DNA from 3 places in the Neobacillus sp. SAB-20_R2A genome. Region 1 is predicted to be linked to each of the others. Evidence: riboswitches for the same ligand, from Rfam matches in the RefSeq annotation. Region 1 holds a riboswitch; each other region holds the start of a gene.

Region 1 (8,132 bases):
TTCTCCTCTCCTTCGTCGCCTTCATCGCACCGCAAATCGGCATCTGGCTGCTCGAAATCGGCGGAATCATAACCGCCCTCAACATCAGCACTGTATTTAGATTCATGAGCGCCCTCGTCTTTCTGCTCATGTACATGAAATCCTTGAAAGTGTCTATGAAGGTATCTCAATGAAGGTTTTACTACGTACGAAGATGTCAGGCACCTCTTGTTTACAATGTCCCCCTGAGACGGACGCATAATATGGAAATTGCTCTTAAAAAGTTGGGGTTTTTATCCCAACTTTTTGTTTTTCAAACTAGGCAGTGGAGAATTTATTTTAAGTGTCACAACTAGGGATTATTCATAATCTAAAGGTAGGCTGATATCTGATTTCGGGGGGGGAAAATATGATTCGTATCAATAATCAGGTTGTTAAGGCTGAGGAGCTTTATAAACAAATCACCAACCAAGAGCAGCGTAAAATAATAAAACAAATGACTGCTTATGAAGAGGTTTATTCGTATCAAACCATGGAGCAGCTTAAATTCGAACTGACTTTTCGGTCCAATACGATGAGAGCTGCCCGCGAACTGAACAAGAGCGGAGCAATATTTACAACCTTTACCTATGCAATCTGCAATAAAAAATATTGGGACCGGCTCGGCAACGGAGGGTTCCTACTGAAGCCAGGGGCAAGTCCTTCGACTGCTATTCTAGACATCTTAAAAAACGGAAAGCTATATGCTTTTGAGTGTTCCACTGCTATAGCCATTGTTTTATATATTGCTACCCTTTATTCAATTGGCAGAACGCGGTTTGATTTGCTGTTTGAACGCCTATATTTAATGGACTGGCAATTTGATGAGGATTTGCCGATCTACCAAAAATTCGGTGATGATTATTTACCAGGAGATGCTCTTCATTTCAACAATCCAGATTTCAGTCCAAAGGAACCACATTGGAGAGCGGAAAATGTCATCTATTTTGGCGGCGATCAATACTATGGCCACGGAATCGGTATCCGAAACGCCAAAGTCATTATCGACTTCCTAAACAAAAAACGAAAACCCAGCCCCAACCACTCAGCCTACCTGATGAACATGATCTCTCGCCCAAATTATTCATATTTTCTAACATATCATTAATGGTTTCAGGCACCGCGCGTGGACATTTGTCCACTTACGGTGCCTGACCATGACATCAAGATTATTATTTATTAAAAGTTAATATAGGCATCTTCTGGTTTAATATCTTTATTGATGATTTTGGTATCCTTTAGCCATTTAGCAGCATGTTCCCAGACTACAGAATCCTGGTAGCCGAATGGTTTATCTCCTGCATCCATCAACGGCAGCAGAATTTCGAGGCTCTTAGTCTCGATGTCCTTTTCCAGTGGCGATGATTTGTCTTCATGCTTTAATAGAATGGACAGCCCCTCTTCCGGATGGTCCGCAACATATTTTTGTCCATCTCTTATGGCAGCCATAAACTTCTTAAATACTTCAGGTTTTTCCTTTAACCCTTTTTCACTTCCTACCAGCACCAATTCATAATAGTCTGGAACACCATAATCTGCTGGATTTAACGTACGCATTGGGTGTCCCTCTTTATCAAGCAATAATTTCTCATGATTGATATAGCCGCCAATCAAGGCATCGGTTTTTTTCGTAGCCATCGCCGGAATCAAGTCCCAGCCGACATCGACCATTTTTATCTTTCCCGCATCTCCGCCATCTTCCTTTACCATCGTTTGAATGATCGCCTCATCTAAGGGAATCGATGGATAGCCGATGGTCCGTCCAGCCAAATCCTTCGGTGATTGAATCGGGCTATCGGCTGCAACCATTAATTGGTTAAGCGGATGTCTAACGAGAGCAGCGAATGACCGGACAGGAATATCCTCTCCACGTGCTACTAATACCTGCGGCTGGTAACTGATCGCCATGTCAAATTTACCAGCGGCCACAAGTTTTAAAGGATCGTTCGTGTCTGCAGGCATTTGAATGTCGACATCCAGACCTTGTTTTTTGAAATAGCCTTTTTCCTGTGCTGCGAAAAGAAACGAGTGAACGGCATTCGGATACCAGTCAAGCATCAAGCTGACTTTCTGGAGGCCCTCCTCTTTAACGGGGGACTTATCGGCCCCTGCCTTCCCGCATGCGCTAACTAACAGAAGCAGCAAACTCACCATAACCAATAAACTTTTTTTCACAATAATAACTTCCTTTCAGCAAATTAACGAATCTTATTTTTAATTAACTTTTTTTCTAGTAAGCTTATCAACAAAAACAATACAATTCCCATTAAAGAAAGCAGAAAAATAGCTGCAAAGACTGAATCTGACTGGAGGTTTGAAGACATCCTCCGGCTAAAATAGCCCAGCCCTTCACTTGCCCCCAGCCACTCTCCGATAGTGGCGCCGACGACACAATAAACCACCGCCATCTTCAAACCGGACATGATGGATGGCAAGGCCATCGGAACCTGCACCTTTTTAAAAATTGTCCAGCGTCCGGCCCCCATTGTTAACAGTAATTCACGATATTCGCTTCCGCCCGCCTTCAACCCGTCATAAGTACTCACAACGATTGGGAAAAAAGCTACCAATATTGTCACAGCAACCTTGCTCCATATCGTGTAGCCAAACCACATGATAAAAATTGGAGAAATGGCAATCATCGGGATCGTTTGAGAGATGATTAGAAAAGGATAAAGCACTTTTTCTAATATCTTAGAAAAATGCATACTAACGCCTAAAAGCAGCCCTCCTATAAGCGAAAGTCCAAAGCCAATCAAAACCTCTAAGAATGTCGCCGGTAAATGCTCGCCCAAAAGAATCTCACGATTATTCACAAGTGACTCGCCGATTGCCGTAGGTGCAGGCAATATAAATGAAGGCACCATTCCAGCTTCAACTACCCACTGCCAAATACTGATTAAACAAATGGCCGTCAGCAAAAACAAACCGTATTCTCCGGCCCATCTTTTCCATTTACTCCTCATGTTGTATCAGCCGCTCCAATTCTTTACGCATTGAAATAAACTCTGGTTGATAAATAGATTCTGAATTTCGTGGTCTTGGCAGGTTGACCTTGTATTCCAGGACTCCTCTATTTTGAAGGAGAAGAATTCTATCGCTTAATAGAATTGCCTCCTCGAGATCATGTGTGATGAACAGGACGGTCTTTTGAAGCTCACCCCATAGCCCCAATAACCAGCTATGCATGGTTCGTTTCGTTAACGAATCCAGCGCCCCAAACGGTTCATCCAACAATAAAAGTTCCCTGCCTGTCATAATGGTCCGTAAAAAGGCGACACGCTGTTTCATTCCCCCTGATAATTCATCTGGATAAGCATTCTCATATTCCTTAAGGCCAAAACGGGATAACCAAGCACGGATTTCGTGTGACTTTTCCCGCTTGTCCTCTTTCGCGATTTCTGAGGGCAACAGCACGTTTTCCATTACCGTCCGCCAAGGCAGCAGTAAATCTTTTTGCGGCATATAGCCAACTTTTCCTAGTCTGCCTGAGGATAGATTCCCAGCAATTTGTATTTTTCCCTGGCCCGGTTTAAGCAGTCCGGTAATTAATTTAAAAAGTGTACTTTTCCCTGACCCGCTTGGGCCAATAAGGGAAACAAACTCCCCCGCCTTTAAATCGAGCGAAAGCTGTTGAAAAATCGGCTGCATATCCCTATCAAATGTATATGTTAAATCTTCGATGTGTAACATATTTGAATTAGACAGGCCAATCTCCTCCCTCATAGACCATGTCCCAGAACATATACTCAAACCTGGATGTGGTGAGAAAATGCTCTTCTAAAACCGCCAATTCTCGCTCTGGTTTTCCTTCCGTTAATTTATCTAACAAATCGATTAGCCAGAGAGCCAGCGACCCAAATTCATCAGAAGAGTACATTTTCACCCAGTCGCCGTATAATAGATGATCGCTAGAGTTTTGATAGTTTTCTGCTAGCATTTTACCGATTTCCCAATAGCTCCACATACATGGCAGCAGACTTGATATTAATTCCTCCAAAGAACCATTTTGAGCCACATTTAACATGTAGCGGGTGTAAGCTAAATTAATCGGAGTAGCTTCGGTGCCTTCAAGATCCTGTTCCGAAATTCCAAACCGTTTCGCATACTCGCGGTGAAGGTCCATTTCACCATGTAAGGTTTCATCTAAAAGCTTTGCAAAAGCTGCCATGGTCTCAACATCTCTCGCCTTCACCGTTCCAAACGCAAACAACTTTGAATAGTCAATAAGAAACACGTAGTCCTGCTTCATATAGCGGATAAAAGATTCGACCGGAAGATCGCCACGTCCCAACCCGACTACGAATGGATGCTTATGTGTTTTCTCCCAAATTCCCTTAACTTTTTCAAAAAGCCGATCAGAAAATTTCATTGGCTTTACTCCCCCTTTCGTGTGTTGCACCAGACAGCAATAAATTGAGCTAACACTTTTGTAAAGTCTAACAATTGCCGAATCTCGACCTTCTCATTAACAGCATGGGCATCCTCTAGTTTTCCCGGCCCAAAAATAACTGTCGGAATTCCTGCACGGCCAAGCCAGCCTGCATCTGTTACCGTCGTTGACATATCGAGTACAGGCTTTTTCATAAGCGTTTTTTCAAAGGCGCTTGCCAGCATTCGGGTTCCTGAATGGTCCACATCAAGCTCCAAGGAAGGAAATATTTCACCACGATCGATTATCATAGATTTACCGCCCCAAACAAATTCCGGTGGATTGTCACGAAGCCATGGATCCGCAGCTGCCACTGCACCAATATGCTGCTCAATCTCCTTTATAATCTCTTCGTAATCTTCATCTGGGTAGAAATGAACGGTAACCCACAAGGCGCAGCGGTCGGCAACAAACGCAGCATGCCTTCCGCCCTCGATTACAGCAGGATTAATTGTATTCATACCTGGTGGAAAACCTTCGTAACTCTTTGTCACAGCCCAGTGGCGTTCAAGGTCTTGAAGGCCTTCGATGATTTTCGTCATTTTTTCAATCGCACTGGCACCATTGATGCCTCCGCCGGCATGAATCAGCCTTCTCCTCATCCCATCATGATAGGTTTCTTTGCTTTGAATCGTTATCCAGCCGGTTATGACGCCGCCCTGCCCTTGAATATGTAAATCGCTTGTGTCAACTACCACTGCATAGTCAGCAGAATAGCCCCTTTCCAAACAAGCAAGCGTTCCTGCCTCGCCAACTTCTTCTCCAATAACAGACTGAAATTGCAAATCTCCTTTAAGCGGAACCTCAAGCTCTTTTAAAAGTTTTATAGCAATGAGGGATGCGGCAATACCGCCTTTCATGTCGGCAACACCGCGTCCATATATATAGGAATCCTTGATTCTGGCAGAAAACGGGTCCGCCCCCCATTCCTTTTCGTCGCCAACCTCAGCAACATCCACATGTCCGTTGACAATTAAGCTGCTATATTGCTCGGAGGATTCACCCTTTAAAATTCCAACCACATTCGAATCCCCAGGATATACTTCCCACATATCGGTTTGAAATCCCATGTCTCCTAAATAGCTTTTAAGAAACTCCTGGATTCCCGTTGTATTCCGGGCCGGAGGACTTTCAGTCGGAAACGCAATTAGGTCGCTCAAAAGTTTAAGCAGTTCGGCTTCCCTAGCTTCCACTTCTTGTCCGATCGTTTCTATTAAATTTTCCAGACCAACCATTCCTAAAGCCTCCTAAATTTATTCTAGGTTTTAAAAAAATAACACCCACTCTTTATAGCAAAGGTAAGAGTGGGTTCTGACGGTCCACTTCCCTCCGCTGGAATCATCCAGTTCAGGTTCAAAGGGTTCGGAGCTGTGCCCATCTCAAGCCTTTTAGGCTTCCCCCAGTGAAGGTTCTATTTAGTTACTGTGATATTTTTCTCGCCAAGCCGCACTTTCTTCCTTAAGAAAATCGTTAAAATCACAAATCCAAGCAGTGCTCCGGCAAAGGAACTGAAAATAAATAATGGGATAAACCCGAATAGAGTTGCTTTCTGCCCGAGGATTAGGGTTGCAATAGGATAGGAAAGCAATGCTCCAAGAATTCCCGTCCCAATAACTTCTCCTATAACAGCAAAGTAGATTTTTCTAGTTTTCCAAAATAATAGTCCGGCTAGAAATGCCCCGACCATACTTCCAGGAAACGCAAAAAGCGAACCTGTGCCCATCATATTCCGAAGCAGGGAAACACAAAAGGCCTGGGCCACGGCATAATAAGGGCCCAACAGAACCGCGGAAAGAACGTTTAAAAAATGCTGCATTGGAAAAACCTTTGTAAAGCCAATCGGAATCACGACCAAATTACTTGAAAGAGTCCCCATCGCAATCATCATAGCAGTTAACGTAAGCTTATACGTTTTTTTCATGATCTCTTCACTCCCCTACACTTTTTCGCAAAGCCTTTGCAGCTAAGTGCGGTGAATCGGCAAGGCTGATGGCGGTAATAACTGAAACGCCATCCGCTCCGGCTTCCACGACAGTTGCCGCATTTTCACTTGTAATCCCGCCAATTCCAACAATCGGTACAGCAATTCCTTGACTTCGCAGTTCCTCGATCAGTGCAGTCCCTCTTGATGGCTTTGCATCGGCCTTCGTTTTTGTTGGATAAACCGGTCCAATTCCGAAATAATCGGCACCAGCGCTAAGTGCTTCTTCGGCCTCCTCCGGTGTATGAACGGATACACCAAGAATTTTATTATCGCCAATTTGATTTCTGACTGTTACAGCCGGTTCATCCTCCTGACCAATATGAACCCCATCTGCGTCAAGCGCGATTGCCAGTTCAAGATCATCATTAACGATAAACGGAATTCTGTGTTCTTTGCATAGGCTTTGCAGTTTTTTCGCAAGAGCATATTTTTCTTCCCCGATTAAAGCCCCTTCGCCTTTTTCCCGAAATTGAAAAAAGGTAATTCCTCCGGCGATGGCTTCTTTCAATACCTCAACCGGGTCCTTCCTGCAATTGGCTGTTCCCATAATAAAATATACTTTCAAGGCTTCTCGTAAGTTTATCATGATTGGACCATCTCCATGATCCTTTTCCGGTAAGCCCCATGGTTTGTCGGCCCATGTCCCTGTCCAATCGCAATCCCATCTTCAATTGCAGCCTGAATAAAATCCTTCGCCTTGATGACCGCTTGATATACATCTGCTCCCTTAGCCAGTTCAGCAGTAATCGCTGCTGAAAAAGTGCAGCCAGTGCCGTGTGTGTTCTTAGTCGGAATTCGCTTACTCGTAAAAGTATAGAATTCTTTTCCATCGAAGAGGAGGTCTGTTGATTCTGAAGGGTTTTCATCATGGCCGCCTTTCAACACAACGTTTTGCACCCCTAAGGCATGTAATTTTTTTGCTGCCTCCTTCTTATCTTCTGCTGTACGTATAGACATCCCGGTTAGGACCTCAGCCTCTGGAATATTCGGGGTAACCACTTTGGCAAGCGGCATTAAAAATTTCTGCATCGCAGAAATTGCTTCAATTTGCAGCAAGGAAGCCCCGCCTTTTGCGATCATTACAGGATCGACAACAACATTATCCCAATGATATTTTGTAAGATTAACAGATACAGCTTCAATAATTTCCGCATTAAATAACATACCCGTTTTCACCGCATCAGTCCCCATGTCCTCACCGATGGCTTTCATCTGCTCGATAACCGCTTCTGCTGTCATTGGATAAACTCCATGGACACCTAATGTATTTTGCGCTGTAACAGCGGTTAATGCGGACATGCCAAAAACCTCTAACTCCTGAAACGTTTTTAGGTCCGCCTGAATTCCGGCTCCACCGCCTGAATCGGAACCTGCAATCGTTAACGCCTTTTTCATTTTTGCCCTCCTCCTGTTAATTTTTTTATGGAAGAATAAAGATTGATGTCATCTTCAGCAATCTTCGAAAGCTGGTTCAAAAATTCGATTTGAAAGCTTCCTGGGCCTGATTCCACCGTTAGTTCCGCCGCCTTTTCTGCGGCTATTCCGTATATCGAGACTGCAGCAACAGATGCCTGCAGTAAATCCTTCTCCACCCCGGTAAATGCACCAATAACGGAGGTTAATAGACAACCAGTACCTGTCACTTTTGTTAACAATGGATGTCCATTAGCCACAACATAAGTGGTATTCCCATTCGTA
Region 2 (8,132 bases), 2.8 Mb from region 1:
AACTGGTCTTCCCATCTAAATTCGAAACGGGCTTTCGATAAAGCGTTGTCTCTTTTTTGTGCACCGGGGTGCCCTTTGGCCAAATCAGCGGCATGAGCGGCAATTTTATAAGCAATGACTCCTTCCCGAACATCATCTTTGTTCGGTAAGCCTAGATGCTCTTTGGGTGTCACATAACAGAGCATCGCCGTTCCAAACCAGCCGATCATCGCCGCTCCGATAGCTGAAGTAATATGATCATATCCTGGTGCGATATCGGTGGTTAAAGGTCCTAACGTATAAAATGGCGCTTCTTTACAAATTTCCACTTGCTTATCGACGTTCTCTTTGATCATATGCATCGGTACATGACCAGGCCCTTCAATCATCACCTGCACATCATGTTTCCAGGCAATGTCTGTTAATTCTCCGAGCGTTTCAAGCTCTGCGAATTGTGCTTCATCATTTGCATCGGCAATACTGCCTGGACGGAGCCCGTCTCCCAGAGAAACAGAGATATCATATTGGTTCAGGATTTCACATATTTCTTCAAAATGAGTATAGAGGAAATTTTCCTTATGATGAGCCAAGCACCATTGCGCCAAAATCGAGCCGCCGCGGGATACAATGCCTGTTGTCCGTTTTGCCGTTAAAGGAATATATCGCAGCAAAACGCCGGCATGGATCGTAAAATAGTCGACGCCTTGTTCCGCCTGTTCAATTAACGTATCGCGGTAAATTTCCCATGTTAAATTCTCGGCAATCCCATTTACCTTCTCAAGTGCCTGATAGATTGGGACCGTTCCGACTGGTACGGGAGAATTGCGAATGATCCATTCTCTCGTTGTGTGGATATTTTTTCCGGTCGATAAATCCATGATGGTATCGGCGCCCCAGCGAGTTGCCCACGTCATTTTTTCAACCTCTTGCTCTATAGAGGAGGTAACAGCCGAATTCCCGATATTTGCATTAATTTTCACATGAAAGTTTCGTCCTATAATCATCGGTTCGCTTTCCGGGTGATTGATATTGGCTGGGATAATCGCTCTCCCGCTGGCAACTTCCGCACGAACAAATTCCGGGTCCCTATGTTCACGAATGGCTATGTACTCCATTTCAGGGGTAATAATGCCTTTTTTGGCATAATGCATCTGGGTAACATTTTTTCCTGTTTTAGCTTTTAGGGGTGTTTTATTTACATTGGGATACCATTCAAGGTTTGCACGTTGGTCCCCTTCATGGTATCCGTTATCCTTGGCCTTTATTTCTCTTCCAACATAAGCCTCCACATCATTCCGCTCGAGAATCCAATTCTTACGCAATGCTGGAAGTCCGCTTTGAATATCGACCTGATAATTCGAATCTGTGTAGGGGCCGCTCGTATCATAGACCCGAACAGGCTCATTTTCTTCTTCTCCAAAAGCAGCAACGGTTCGACTAAGTTGAATTTCTCTCATCGGAACCTTAATATCAGGTCTTGCCCCTTCGACATATACCTTTTTACTTCCAGTGAATTGTGATTTTAACTCGATGTTCCCTTCCACTTGCTTCTGCATGTAACTTCCTCCTTCAAAATGGTTTGATTTTGCACCCTGGGAGTTACAGCGCAGTTCATTACTGGAAAGTAATGGAGGACAATACAAAAAGGTTCTGTTTGCACAGAACCTGATTTTTTCATCCAAAAGTAGCGGTACCCAAATTAAACACGGACACCTTTGATACTACTTCCCTACGCTGGTATAATCCAGATCAGGTTCAAAGGGTCAAAGAATTTATGCATTCTTCTCTCAGTCCGAGCCATCGGACCCCCCCAGTAGAGCATTTCAAACAATATTAAGTTATAATCTTACAGTCAAAATATATCAGAAATTTTTGGAAATGGAAAGCTTTTTGGTAAACTTTGTGGTTATCGGAACAGATAATTCTCATAACTGTTTTTCAAACTTTCACCTTTTGTTCATAGTTTGTTCATATCTGCAGGGTAAGATAAAAGTGTGAAAAGGACAATCTCAGTCACACTTTTTCATAACCCCCCCTTTTAATATATCGTGTTGGATCCGGCAATCGGCCGGGTCCTATTTTTTTGCTTAATGTGCGGAATCTGGCACTCGGCCGGATTCTTTTTTTGAAAAAAAACGTAAAAAAAAGAGGAAGTACTCCCCTTCCCCTTATACTTTCAATATTAAGAATTTGTCTTTTCTTTTGAGTTAGTGGACTCGTCTTCTTTGGTCTTGCCGTCGTCTGTTTCCTTATCGGAAGACTGGTCGTCGGAGCCAGCTGGATCCTCCAACTCCTGCTGCTTTTTTTCGCTAGGAGTTGTTTGCATAGATTCCTTGCTGTTTGAAGGAGTCGCTTCTTGTAAAGTGCTTACCGGTTTGTCGATATACTTACTAGGGTTAACCGCGACGCCATCTTTACGAATTTCAAAATGGACGTGTGTTCCAGCTTTTTCATTGAACATGCTTTGCCCAGCCTTGGCAAGAACATCTCCCTGTTTCACCTTGTCGCCAACTTCAACTTTAATGTCTTTCACGGACTGATATTGTGTTACAATACCTTTGTCGTGTTCAATTTCGATGACATTTCCAAGCACCGCGTCTTCTTCAACACGGGTGACAGTTCCGCTGAGTGATGCTAATACATCAAACGTTTCGCCGTCCTTCATGGTGATGTCGACACCAGTATTCGGATTGTATGTGTTCTCGTAGAATACTAATGCGGCTTCCTGGTCTTCAGCTTTCCCGCTGAAATCATAGAACTTTGTCTTGATGACCGCAGATGCTGCATCCTTCACCGGCATTTTGACGTTTTCTAAAGCCGAGTTAACTTCAACTGCAGGCGGGTTGGTCTTTTTGCCAGTAATATCAGTAGACTTGTAATCGTATTTGTCTGAGTCTCCTGCACTGGACTGATACCAAAGAACACCTGTTAAAATGATTGCTGCACTTGCGATATAGATGGCTGGAAATACCCAACGCTTCTTGAAAAAGCGTTTTACGCTGGAACTTTGAGAAGATCGTTTGTTTTCTTCCTCTCTCATTTTCATCACCTCAGCAATCATTCTGAACAGATAACTAGAATTATATACACTAGTCTGAAAAAAATTTTATTTTTTGTAATCGCCTGCGTTTTTATGCATCTTTTTGAAAAACTTTTAGGGGGAATTGTTTCATGAAGGCTTTAAAATGGGTGCTGCGGGTCCTGCCCGTGCTTTATATGGCAGCCATCTTTATCCAATCGAGCCTGCCGTCGGACCACTTCGTGCGCCTGCCCGATTCGAATATTGACCACACTATTAAAGAATCATTGCATTTAATAGAGTTTGCGATTTTATATGTATTACTAGTCCTCGCATGTTTGACGTTTAGACGCGGTAACACTGACCTGCGCAGCAATGCTGTCGCCGGTTTCAGTTTTACACCAGGCTGGAACTTGGCCTGTGCCCTGATTGCGGCCTTCTACGGCATCAGTGACGAAATCCACCAATCGTTCTATCCATACCGCTCCGCGTCGTTATTTGACCTGTTTAAGGACTTCCTCGGCATCAGCGTCTGCTACTATTTTATTCGTGGTGCATTGTTTAAGGGGAAGTTTGCAGGTCTGGCGAAGATGCTTGGCCGTGTTCGGTCTGTTTCTTAAAACCACTGCTGGTTGGCGGTGGTTTTTTTATTGCAATACGGGATGGTGATAAACACGGTCTTTAAATGTACCACTATGGGGGAAGTCTGCGGTCGTTAGAAAATGGCTGGCCACTCTTATCGAATCTATATGGAGAAACTCTCTTAGCTCAGAATTTGTGATAGTCGGTTTTATTAAAAGAAAATAATCGTTGATGGCTGGAATATGGGCAGTTTTCGATTTGGCGTTACACTTCGGGCACCACCAGGTTCCGGAATGATAAGTCATCGGCAGAAAGCGGCAATCGGGGCACTTCACACCAGTGGGGATATCTTTAGGAGACAGGTGGAATTGCTTTAATATATCGGGATTATCGGGAGTGTGCTTCGATAGTAGTAATTTATTTACCTTTTTTAAATCCTTGGAGCCTAGCTTCTCTATCTTTTGAAATTCTTTAATTTGTTCTATTTTTTCTATTAAAAATTCACTATTACATACATTCCGAAGAATCTCTTCGTTCCCGTGCTCCGCTGTAATTAAGGTTTTTTCATTACTGTTTACAAAAAGATAATGGATTGGAACGTTTGGAAAATGGTGCTCTTGCAGCCACCCGTTTAGCTTTCGCGCCTGGAGCTTGGCCTGCAGCACCGGATTCTTTATGCGTTCCTCCTGACCATTTTTTCGCAAAAAGGCCTGATTTAATTCTCTTTTAAAATGGATCTCCCCGCTCCTATTTTTCACTTCCAACGCTAGGCCAAACATCGCACACAGTAGCAGGATGTCAATTTGAAAGTAATACTTTCCATAAAGCAGGCGGATATCGTGGTAAATTTGATAGTCGGCCTCTGGAAGCATGCTCAAGTAAAAGTCCACGGATTTCTCGCCACGATACCCTGCCATCCTATTTTTATATTCGTGAACCAAATCCGGCCAATCGGGGTGATTGGGATCCATCCTTCCATCAAAAAGTGCCTGTAATTTCTTGATTCTTAATGACATTTCACAAGGTTTTGCAAACAATCGGACCACTCCTTTCAATTTGCTCCTACATTTCCTCTTTTGTTTGCCAATTTCCTGCAAAAATCGACATGAACTTTTGAACTTTTTATGGCGTTTTATCCAATTAGGTCTGGCCCGAGGTAACTTTCCATTGACCTTTTTTGAGAGATTACCATTTATTTGGATATACTTTCCGATTTGGTGTGGTTACTTACCAATTTAGCGCACTTACTTTCCACTTTAACGATTTTACTTACACTTTTTGATCAAATACTTTCCAAACTTCCTCATTTACTTTCCGACTCCTTTTTAGAACAGTACTCCCCTTCCAACCACTACCCAAAACAGCTAAAAAGCCAGGCGGCGAGCCTGGCCCAGGTAACTTTTCAATGACCTTTTTTGAGAGATTACCATTTATTTGGATATACTTTCCGATTTAGTGTGGTTACTTACCGGTTTAGCGCACTTACTTTCCACTTTAACGATTTTACTTACATTTATTGATCAAATACTTTCCAAATTTCCTCTTTTACTTTCCAAACCCTTTTTAGAACAGAACTCCCCTTCCTAGCGCCACCCAAAACAGCTAAAAAGCCAGGCGGCGAGCCTGGACCAGGTATCTTTTCAATTACCTTTTTTGAGAGATTACCATTTATTTGGATATACTTTCCGATTTAGTGTGGTTACTTACCGGTTTAGCGCACTTACTTTCCACTTTTACGATTTTACTTATACTTTTTGATCAAATACTTTCCAAATTTCCTCTTTTACTATCCAAACCCTTTTTAGAGCAGCATCAGCCTTCCAACCGCTACCCAAAACAGCTAAAAAGCCAGGCGGCAAGCCTGGCCCAGGTAACTTTTCAATGACCTTTTTTAAATAATTTTCATTTATTTGGATATACTTTCCGATTTAGTGTAGTTACTTACCGATTTAGCGCACTTACTTTCCACTTTGACAATTTTACTTACACTTTTTGATCAAATACTTTCCAAATTTCCTCACTTACTTTCCACCCCTGCCTAAACCAAAAAAGCCAGGCACCCCCACCCGCCTGGCTTCCACTCACACTCTCTATTTCTTCGCCGTAATCGTCGACATCATGTTCTCCGCTGAGGTCACCTCGACGCCCTTGTAGTAGTACTGGACGATGTCCTTGTAGTTCTTGCCCTCCGCGGCCATTCCGTTCGCGCCGTACTGGCTCATGCCCACGCCGTGGCCATTGCCGCGTGTTGTGATCACAATATTATTCCCCTTACGTTCCCACGAAAAGTCAGACGACTTCAAGTCCAACTTATCGCGGATGTTTCTTCCGGTCAATACCTTGCCATTAAAGTCAACCTTGGCCACGCGCTTGCCCTCGGTCCGGGCGACAATTTTTCCAAGCGCATTACTTGATCCGATTTTCACTCCTAACCGTGATTCAAACTCTTTCACGGTTACAACCTTCTGATTGGTAAATTTGGGGGAATCCTTATCCCAAGGACTTGAAACACTCCGTAAATACGGGATACTTCCAGACCAGTAGTCCTCCGAATTTTCCGTAAAACCGTTGCTGGTGGAGAAAAACAACGCATCAATTGGCTCGCCATTATAAGTCAAAATCTGTCCGCTCGTTGACCGGACAGCCTCTAGTATCTTTTTCTTTTTCCATTCATAATCTTTTCCCCAGTTCTTCCTTTGCTGCGCGTCATCTATGTAGGCTTGATGGAGCTGTGGGGTGTCCGTTACCTGCGAACCTTTTGGGGCACCAATCGTATCCCCTTTAACCAACCGATTAACAATATACGTCCGTGCCGTCAGCGCCTGGGCCTTGAGCGCCTCCTCGTTGAAATCCGCCGGCATCTCGGCAGCGACTACCCCGACAAGGTAATCTTCCAGCGGGGTTTCTTCAATTGCGGATTTGGCGGTGCGGAACACGGCCACGTCAATTGCCGCGTCAGAGGATGGGGAAGTAGTTTCCTGCGCCGCCGGCTGCTTCTTGGCGAGATCCTCGCCCAGCTTGCCGCTCGCCTTTTCGCTCGAAAAAGGCAATACCAACACAGCGGGTATAATCAGTGTCAAGGCAATAAGAAATGCTGCTAGTACGATGAGTGGTTTGATATTTTTCATGATTGTGCCTCCAGTTTGTAAATTCACAGCCCACTTGCGCCCGGGATGCGTCACATTACAACATATGGGAGCGGACAAGCATTTATTACTTCTTTTTCGAAAAATCAACTGGCAAAAAAGTTATCCACAAATCACAGAGTTATTCGACTTATCCACAGAGTTATCAGACATAATTGGGTATAATTCCACGTTATTTATAATGATAACCGAACCGCTTGTGGACAACCCGCAACACCCTCTAAACAAATACAAAAAAACAGGACCCGTTATTCCAGGCCCCGTTGCTTTGGTTGTGTTCAGTTGTACCCTTAAAATAGGATTTAAGCTGAGTATAGAACTAAATACCCGCGGCATTTAGTCCAATTTTAGAATGGAACTTTGCACGCCCCTTAGGCATTTAGATCCGTAACATATTTTCCAAGTTCGATAAAGGTTTCATCTGCTTCCTTCACACGCTCGATGTCAGCACCTAAACCAGCAAGCTTTTCGTGGAAATTCACGTAGCCGCGGTCCAAATGCTTCAATTCAGTTACGCGTGTTACACCTTCAGCAACCAGCCCGGTTAAAATCAATGCAGCTGCAGCACGAAGGTCTGTTGCCGCCACTTCGGCGCCTTGTAAGTTAGAAGGGCCATTTAGAATTACAGAACGGCCTTCAATTTTCACATCGGCATTCATGCGGCGGAATTCCTCAACATGCATAAAACGATTTTCAAACACAGTTTCCGTAATCATTGATGTGCCATCTGCACAAAGCAGCAAAGCCATCATCTGTGACTGCATATCAGTCGGGAAGCCTGGATGCGGCATCGTCTTGATGTCGACCGCCTTCAAGCGCTCTGGCCCAATGACACGAACGCCATCCTCTTCCTCGATAATCGTCACACCCATCTCCTCCATTTTCGCAATCAATGAAGAAAGATGTTCCGGAACTGCACCCTTTACAAGCACATTTCCACCCGTAATCGCAGCCGCCGTCATGAACGTACCTGCCTCGATCCGGTCCGGAATAATATTGTGGTCCGCGCCAAACAACACATCGACACCCTCGATGCGAAGCGTACCAGTGCCGGCACCCTTCACGCGCGCACCCATTTTATTTAAAAAGTTCGCTAAATCAACGATTTCTGGTTCTTTTGCAGCATTTTCAATCGTGGTCGTACCTACCGCAAGCGTTGCTGCCATCATAATGTTTTCAGTAGCGCCAACACTTGGGAAATCTAAATAAACCTTTGCTCCATGCAGACGGCCTTCAACCTCCGCCTCGATAAAGCCATTGCCCACCTTGACCTTCGCACCCATGGCTTCAAAGCCCTTCAAATGCTGGTCAATCGGCCGGGACCCAATCGCACAACCGCCAGGCAAAGCCACCCGGGCACGGCCATTACGTGCAAGAAGTGATCCCATGACAAGCACAGACGCGCG
Region 3 (8,132 bases), 1.2 Mb from region 1:
GATGATATATACCATCTTACTATAATTTCTAGATTTTTCTAACCTTCCAGTGGATTTTTTTATAAAAAATAAAAAGCCAAGCATACACAGAATGCCTGGCTTTGTAAGGTTTTAACCTTTGAAATAAAATAAAGCAATTAAAAAAATGATTAAGCCTATTAAGAAAATTGGGCCAACACCGGAACTGTATACGACATAAATTTTAACGTGAAGTATCACATTGATTATAAGAACAATCAATAAGATTAATAATAAAAACATGACAATCAGCACATTATTATTTTTGTTCAAGATATCAGCCCTTTTCAGAAGCTTTTGACGGAGACATTGCTTGTACCTCTTACATAAATATTTTCAATTTGCGGATTTTATGCTATTAGTCCATCAAAGAATAATACTGTGTAAGTAATGGAGCTAATACGATGGAACCGACATTGGTCCACAATTGTTTCATTGATTCACTTTTAATCGAATCTGAAATTGGTAACAATGGAATTAAACTACCATGGATTTTAATTAGTATTCCTGTTATATTAGTTATTGTCGCTTCTAAGCGAAGGACACATGGAATGGTGAGTAGTCGCGGTTCCTTTATAGGAGCTGAGGAAAGTCCAGGCTCGCACAGTGCTGAGATGCCTGTAGTGTTCGTGCCATCTGCAAAGGTGGGCAGTCAATCTTGATATTGGCTGACGGCGGTGAAATCATGCTAAGTCTCTAGAGATATGCTGAGAATAACCTGAAAGTGCCACAGTGACGATGCTTTTCTGGAAACGGAAAAGGTGGAACGGGTAAACCCCACGAGCGAGCAACCCAAATTTTGGTCGGGGCATCATCCTGCGGGAAATGAACCTAACGGATGGATCAACCATTGGTTGATAGATAGATGACTACTGCTTCCTGTACGAGGCTGACGCTGTTTGCAGTACGGAAGAACAAAACCTGGCTTACAGCCATTTCATGTGCAAATTTTAATAAAAGTTCTCTTAACAGGTAAAACTTTTTGTTTTACCTGTTTTTATTTTTGATTTATAAAACAGTCACTGACCCGCGGCTTCTTATTTCAAGTGGATCTTGTGCATCAATCGGTTGATTAACTTCGACCATTGGTGCCTTTGAATCTGCATCCATTATGTCTTTGACAGGGCTCATTTCAGCGGGTGTCCCCATATCATTCATCGCTTCAGGAAATTTGTTTTCTTTTTCCATTACAATCACCTCCACACTTATTATTCCGTTTATTCGTCCAAAAAATGAACATGGAAGAAATTTGATTGAAGGATAGTTTTGAAAATGAAATCAAAAAATAAAAAAGAGGAGTAAAAAATTACTCCCCATCTGCCACAACGATTTTATACCCTTGTTGTTTCGGGCCATTTTCGTATTCTTCAGCCGAAATTATGTAATAAGTTTCGCCATCGTTATTCGTAATCACGACTTCACTAGGACTTTTATCTACCTTGGCATCCATAAGTTGATCGTATGGAGGACCTAGTAGTTCGGTTAAGTTGTTACTCATGTAAGACACCTCCTATCTGAGTGATTCTAACAGAATTTTATGAAAAGTAAAAGAGAAAATAGGTTAAATCTCCTCTTGGTTTCCCCGCTGTCTCAAATATTCCAAAACATTTTTCCTTATAATCACAAACTTTTTCTAACAAAACAACATTAATTGTTTTATAATACAAAATAACAATTTTTTAAGAAGGTGATTAAAATGAGAGAGGTAACATTAATTCAAATTTTCAATCATCATATTGCAAAAAAGTATTTGAGCCGGTCTGGAATTGTACATGCTATTGCTTGTGCCTACCATGCCTTTAAGTTGGCAAAAGAACGCGGCGTTTCCGTTGATCTGGCAACAAAAGCAGCATTGCTGCACGATATGGGTCATTACACTTGGTATCGCAACGGCAAATGGGATTATGATTTATATAAACAAAATGATATACACGCAATTAAGGGTGCGGAAAGGGCCCATAAATTATTGATCCGGTTGGGAGAAAATCCGATTATAGCCAAAGAAATCGCACTGGCCGTCTTATTCCATACGGATTCTTACATGCCGGAAGGTTTTATCAACCGGACCCCGTTGCAAGAAATCGTCAAATTAGCCGATGAGATGGACGAGGAGCAAGGCGGAATGCACCATTATCGAAAAATGGATCGAGATAGAGCCATAAAAATGATAGAGCGGTTAGACGAAATGGTTAAGGAAGAACTGAAAAGCAGTGAGTTATAAAATAGGGAAAGGGCGATGCTTCTTGAAAACATCGCCCTTCTTGATAAAGTTTTTCTTAAATAAGTTCACTTAGTGACAATTAATTTCCCGCTCACTATACTACCCTTTACCCCAAATATTTATGGTACAGCGCTTTCGCTTCCGAAACATCCTTCGTGCCGTGTACCAAAACTCTTCCGTCTTTAAAAATGACTAAGCGGTTAGCATTCACGGTATAGGAGAGAAGGTACGGGTTTCTCTGTACAGCTCCAGTTTGTTTCTCCAATATTTTTTCTAACGCTTCAAGGTCGCGCACCATTGGAACGGAGGGACGGATTTGAACTGAATCCCTTCCACAAAGGACCGCCGTTTTTGTTTGATTTTCAAAGGATAAATAGGGGTACGAGCGCTGCGGCCCGCAAGAAGGACAATCCTTGTTCTTCAATTTATCTACCTGAATGGCACTAAATTGGTTTTTCCATAAATCAAAGGAAACGAGTTTGTTTCTTAATGAGTCCACATCTCCGACCAAGATTTTCAATGCTTCACTTATTTGGAACGAGACAACCATGTTTACAGCTGGACTAATTATTCCGGCCGTGTCACAGGTTAACCCTCCCAGAGGAACTGTTTCAAGCAAACAAGAAAGGCAAGGCGTTTTTTCAGGAATGATCGTGTAGGAAATGCCGTAGCTGCCCACACAAGCACCGTAAATCCAGGGAACTCCGGCTTTTTGCGAGACATCATTTATCATCATTCTTGTTTCAAAATTATCCGTAGCATCCATCATCAGATCTGCTTCTTTTGCCCAATCTTCAAGCTCTAGGGCTGAAGCATCTGCAATGATGGCCTCAATGTTCACAGAAGAGTTAATCGCTATTAACCGATTTTTAGCCGCGATTGCTTTTGGAATTCGATTTTTCGCATCTTCCTCTGTAAATAACTGCTGCCGCTGTAAATTGGACCACTCGACATAATCCCGATCCACGATGGTGAGTTTGCCGATGCCAGCCCGGACAAATGCTTCGGCACTTGCAGATCCAAGTGCTCCAACTCCAATGATAAGTACGTGTTTATTGGAAATTTGCTGCTGGCCGTCTTTTCCTATCGGCGGAAACAACTCTTGCCTAGAGTATCGATTATTCACCCGATACTCATTCCTTCCTTAGGGCTGCTGGCTGTCGCATATCGCTTTTTCTCGATTCTGCCCGCTTCATAACCTAGCCTTCCCGCTTCAATCGCCAATTTCATCGCTTTTGCCATTTTAACCGGATCCTTTGCTGCTGAAACTGCGGTATTTAATAACACCGCATCAGCTCCTAATTCCATTGCATAGGCAGAATCAGCAGGCGATCCGATACCCGCATCGACAATGACAGGAACTACGGATTGTTCGATAATAAACTGGAGGTTTACCGGATTGATAATCCCTTGACCAGAACCGATTGGCGACGCCCCTGGCATGACAGCATGGCAGCCTGCTTCTTGAAGTTTCCGGGCTAGCACCACATCGTCAGAGGTATAAGGGAGTACAATAAAGCCTTCCTTCACCAATTCTTCGGTGGCCTTTAGCGTTTCAATCGGGTCAGGAAGTAACGTTTTATCACAGCCGATCACTTCCACTTTAATCATGTCGCATAAGCCTGATGCTTTCGCTAACTTAGCGATTCGGACAGCCTCTGCAGCTGTTTTCGCTCCTGCAGTGTTTGGCAGCAGCGTATATTTATTGGTATCTAGCTGCTCTAAAAAATTCGGCTGGCTGGCTTCAAAAATATTCATCCGTCTTACTGCAAATGTAAGGATTTCTGCTTCTGACACTTCGACCGCCTGCTTTTGGATGTCAAAGCTTGGATACTTCCCTGTCCCAAGCAATAAACGAGATTGGAAGGATAATGGACCAATTTTTAACATATCAACCGCCTCCTACAAAATGGACTATTTCAATTCGGTCTTTATCTGCTAGTCTAGTTCTTTGGTGTTCCAGCTTGGTTAAAATTTCACCGTTTACTTCGACCACAACGACTTTATCATGGATTTCAAAATGCTGAAGAACATCTGACACAAATACCATACTGTCTGATAATTGGGTCCATTCGCCATTTATTAATACCTTCATGGTTTACCTCCTACCAACATATTTCTGTCGAGCCTGAAAGCTGATAGCAGATTCTCATCTTTCAGTCTGCCTTCGATTAATTCAGCCACTAGTTTCCCTGTAATCGGGCTAAGTAGAATCCCATTGCGAAAATGCCCTGCTGCCACAAACAAATTCTTCCACCTCGGATGCACGCCAATGTAAGGCAGTCCATCACCTGTCTGTGGCCGAATTCCAGCCCACACCCGCTCCCACGCTGCCTCTTTAATTTGCGGTATGATTTGGGTTGCTCTTTCCAGTAAAGTGGAAATCCCTTTTGCTGTTACCTTTTTATCGAATGTATGTTCAATCATGGTCGCACCAATATAAATTTCTCCATTCTTTTTTGGTACAAGATAGCAACGTTTATCTGAAAAAATGGTTCTATTGATAATTGGCCTTTCTGTTTTAACTGAAAAGCATTCACCTTTAACAGGATACATATTCATCTCTAAACCAGATTCACGCATTAATTGGGCCGCCCAAGCACCGGCCGCAACAACAAAGTTATCACTAAGGATGGTTCCGTTCGTGGTTTGCACCCCTATCACCTGACCGTTTTGATAAAGAAAAGATAGCACTTCGGTGTTTTCAAGTATTTTAGCACCAAAATGGACCGCCGCTGTTGCGAACGCCTGCGTTAACTTTGCAGGCTGTACATGCCCGTCGTTCGGGAGATACATCGCTCCAGGTACGCTTGGTGAAAGTGACGGTTCCATTTCTTGTAATTCCTTCGCATCCAGCCATTTTATGGTTGGATCCCATTTCTTTTGAAAGGTGACTTGTTTTTTTACTTCTTCTGCTATGTCTTCGGTTTCTGCAATTTTTAACATCCCTTTATTGACAAACTCGATGTCCACACCAGTAGTTTCCAATAATTCATTAGCGAGAGCCGAAAACATTGCTTGACTTTTTATCGCCAACTTGAATAATGGACCGTCATGTTCAAGTTCAGCTTGCGCAGCCAGCATTCCGGCGGCAGCACTTGATGCTTGGCAGCCGATTTGTTCTTTCTCAATAATGATGACTTTTCTTCCTTGCTTTGATAACTGATAGGCAATCGAGGCTCCATTAACACCACCTCCAATTATGGCAACATCAAATGTATGATCCATATTTCCCACCTCCATCTCTAAATGCATGTATGTAGGACTTTACGGCTAATAAGGGGTCACGAGCATCTAAAACACCTGACATGACAGCGATACCCGTTGCCCCTGCCTGTAGGACCTCTTCCGTATTCTCCGGCGTTATCCCGCCAATGGCAATCACGGGAATGTTCAGCTGTGACAGCCGTGTTAATTCCTCTAGTCCTTTTGGGGTCTTTCCTGGTTTTGATTGCGAAGGGAAGACATGACCGTATAGAACGAAATCAGCTCCATTCTCCTTTGCATTTTTTCCTTCTTCATAAGAGTGAATGGAAGTCCCGACCCTAAGTTGAGGAAAATGCTCCTTTACACAGGCTGTATCTAAACTATGATAGGCTAATTGAACACCAAGGGCCTTTGCCACGATTGCAACATCTACCCGATCGTTAATCACGATTTTTGATAGAGGGACGTTTACATTTGTTAAAAGTTCGACTGCTTGAAAAAGCTCCTTTGCTGATTTTTGTTTTTCCCGCAAGTGTAGCGCAGTTACAAATGGATGAATATCCTTCGCTATTTCAGCCAATTGGTGGATCGACATTTTACCATTGGATATAAGATGCAACTCTTTTTCTTTTAGACTAGTAAAAATACAACTCCCCCCTTTGAATGGATTTCGCTGGTCTAAGGAAGCGCAAAACAGGCAAAACAAAAAGCCACTTCCTTTTGTAAGAAAGTGGCCGAAATTTAGAAATAAAAATTTTGCTCTCCAAAAATCCCGTTGTCCACTTCCCTACGCTGGCATTAACCAGATCAGGTTCATAGAGTCCCGAAGTCACACTTCAATCTCAGCCTTTTCAAAAAGGCACCTCTAGCGGATTTGATTCATATTCATTTGAAAAGATTACCTCATATGGATATATGGTAACATTTTATTCTAAAAAGTCAAACATTTCAAACTTTATTTGCTCGTACATTTCATCAAATTGCTTTGAAATATTTCTTATTTACACCTATTTTGAGGCACGAGAACCGTCCCCATGCATCAAATTTTTATGCTATAATCACTTTAATATAGTGGAAAGCAGGCTGTGTATGGATAAAAAAGTAGGCCAATTTCTAATTGAGAATGAACAAAAGTTTATACATTTTTGGGAAGAGCAAATTATTATCCATCATTACCGGGATAATCCAGAGCTAATATTAAAGAATGGTCATTTAATGTACCATCTCATAACTAATTCAATTTTAAAGGGATTCTCTGATGAAGATGTTAAATCATTGGCGCACAAAGTAGCCCTGGAACGGGTCGAGGCTAATGTCAATATTGGGGAATTTGTTTATAATGTAAATCTGGGCAGAAGTATAATTATTAAATATTTAAACCTTTCCGGACTCATACCAGAAGAGCTGCAGCCAACGATTGACTTGGTCAATAAACAGTTTGATTTATTCTGTTTCTACGCTGTTTCTAAGTACACCGAAATCAAAGATAAGAAACTACAAGAACAAAATTTATTTATTTCTCAAACACATAAGGACCGGTTGGCGATTCTTGGACAAATGTCTTCTAGCTTTGTTCATGAATTTCGCAACCCGCTCACTTCCGTTATGGGCTTTATAAAACTATTAAAGCACGAGCATCCTAATCTACCATATTTAGATGTCGTCAGCCAAGAATTAGATCAACTTAAGTTCAGGATTACTCAGTTCCTTCATACATCAAAACTAAACACGCTGGCAGAAAGCCAGAATGAAGACATTACCATCCATTTATTAATAGAAGATGTGCTTGATTTCCTCTATCCAAGCATCGTCGATGGCAATGTCCAAATTCATACAAATATCGATGCTGATATTTGTATTACTGGCGATAGGAATGAGTTAAAACAAGTTTTTCTAAACCTATTAATAAATGCAGTTGACGCTGTGTGTGAAGAAGAAAATCTGCGGAAAATTGATATCCAAACAAATATAGATGATCACCAAATCAAAATTCGTATTTCTAATAATGGCCCCACTATCGATCCTGAAGCAGTACATTTAATTTTCGAACCCTTCTTCACTACTAAGAAACTAGGTACCGGTATCGGCTTATTCGTTTGTAAGAATATTGTTGAGAAACATCACGGTGAAATAGAATGTATGTCAGATAATCACTTAACTACCTTTCAACTTACATTTCCTATTAAACATAATTAGAATTCAAAAGCACCGCCAAGGCGGTTTTTTTTTGTAAAAAAAGAAACCAGTTAAAATAAGCTGGTCGGGCGCATTTTGTCTTTCTATGATGCCCAACTATTATGGATTCAACGGTTCGGGCCCATAAAACCTTTCTATGATACCGAACTTTTCTATGATTCATCAGTTCGGGTGCATAGAACCTTTCTATGCGACCAAACTTTTCTATGTTTCATTAGTTCGGGTGCATATAGCCTTTCTATGATACCAAACTTTTCTATGATTCAACGGTTCGGGCGCATAGAACCTTTCTATGATACCGAACTTTTCTATGATTCATCAGTTCGGGTGCATAGAACCTTTCTATGCGACCAAACTTCTCTATGATTCATCAGTTCGGGCGCATATAACCTTTCTATGATACCGAACTTTTCTATGATTCATCAGTTCGGGTACATATAGCCTTTCTATGATACCGCAATCTTTCATGATTCATCAGTTCGGGTGCATA

Evidence for each region. Region 1 has a riboswitch for thiamine pyrophosphate ahead of V5M37_RS12220 (acetylornithine deacetylase). Riboswitches for the same ligand answer to the same signal wherever they lie in the genome.
Region 2: another riboswitch for thiamine pyrophosphate. It lies ahead of thiC (phosphomethylpyrimidine synthase ThiC); the one in region 1 lies ahead of V5M37_RS12220 (acetylornithine deacetylase).
Region 3: another riboswitch for thiamine pyrophosphate. It lies ahead of tenI (thiazole tautomerase TenI); the one in region 1 lies ahead of V5M37_RS12220 (acetylornithine deacetylase).

What each region holds. Positions count from the first base shown of each region.
Region 1 is NZ_CP145895.1:2,493,648-2,501,779, reverse strand. It holds gene V5M37_RS12250 (MFS transporter) at 1-173, shown strand, start outside; gene V5M37_RS12245 (protein-glutamine gamma-glutamyltransferase) at 389-1,126, shown strand; gene V5M37_RS12240 (ABC transporter substrate-binding protein) at 1,198-2,193, opposite strand; gene V5M37_RS12235 (ABC transporter permease) at 2,217-2,984, opposite strand; gene V5M37_RS12230 (ABC transporter ATP-binding protein) at 2,974-3,744, opposite strand; gene tenA (thiaminase II) at 3,719-4,390, opposite strand; gene V5M37_RS12220 (acetylornithine deacetylase) at 4,396-5,685, opposite strand; TPP riboswitch at 5,758-5,861, opposite strand; gene thiW (energy coupling factor transporter S component ThiW) at 5,862-6,371, opposite strand; gene thiE (thiamine phosphate synthase) at 6,379-7,020, opposite strand; gene thiD (bifunctional hydroxymethylpyrimidine kinase/phosphomethylpyrimidine kinase) at 7,017-7,829, opposite strand; gene thiM (hydroxyethylthiazole kinase) at 7,826-8,132, opposite strand, start outside.
Region 2 is NZ_CP145895.1:5,671,661-5,679,792, forward strand. It holds gene thiC (phosphomethylpyrimidine synthase ThiC) at 1-1,535, opposite strand, end outside; TPP riboswitch at 1,689-1,801, opposite strand; gene V5M37_RS27700 (peptidoglycan DD-metalloendopeptidase family protein) at 2,162-3,019, opposite strand; gene V5M37_RS27705 (VanZ family protein) at 3,151-3,618, shown strand; gene V5M37_RS27710 (nuclease-related domain-containing protein) at 3,646-4,617, opposite strand; gene spoIID (stage II sporulation protein D) at 5,671-6,708, opposite strand; gene murA (UDP-N-acetylglucosamine 1-carboxyvinyltransferase) at 7,098-8,132, opposite strand, start outside.
Region 3 is NZ_CP145895.1:3,688,486-3,696,617, forward strand. It holds RNA gene rnpB (RNase P RNA component class B) at 569-952, shown strand; gene V5M37_RS17840 (hypothetical protein) at 1,027-1,206, opposite strand; gene V5M37_RS17845 (hypothetical protein) at 1,325-1,516, opposite strand; gene V5M37_RS17850 (HD domain-containing protein) at 1,715-2,239, shown strand; gene V5M37_RS17855 (thiazole biosynthesis adenylyltransferase ThiF) at 2,346-3,365, opposite strand; gene V5M37_RS17860 (thiazole synthase) at 3,362-4,129, opposite strand; gene thiS (sulfur carrier protein ThiS) at 4,131-4,334, opposite strand; gene thiO (glycine oxidase ThiO) at 4,331-5,467, opposite strand; gene tenI (thiazole tautomerase TenI) at 5,451-6,152, opposite strand; TPP riboswitch at 6,214-6,323, opposite strand; gene V5M37_RS17880 (histidine kinase N-terminal domain-containing protein) at 6,536-7,642, shown strand.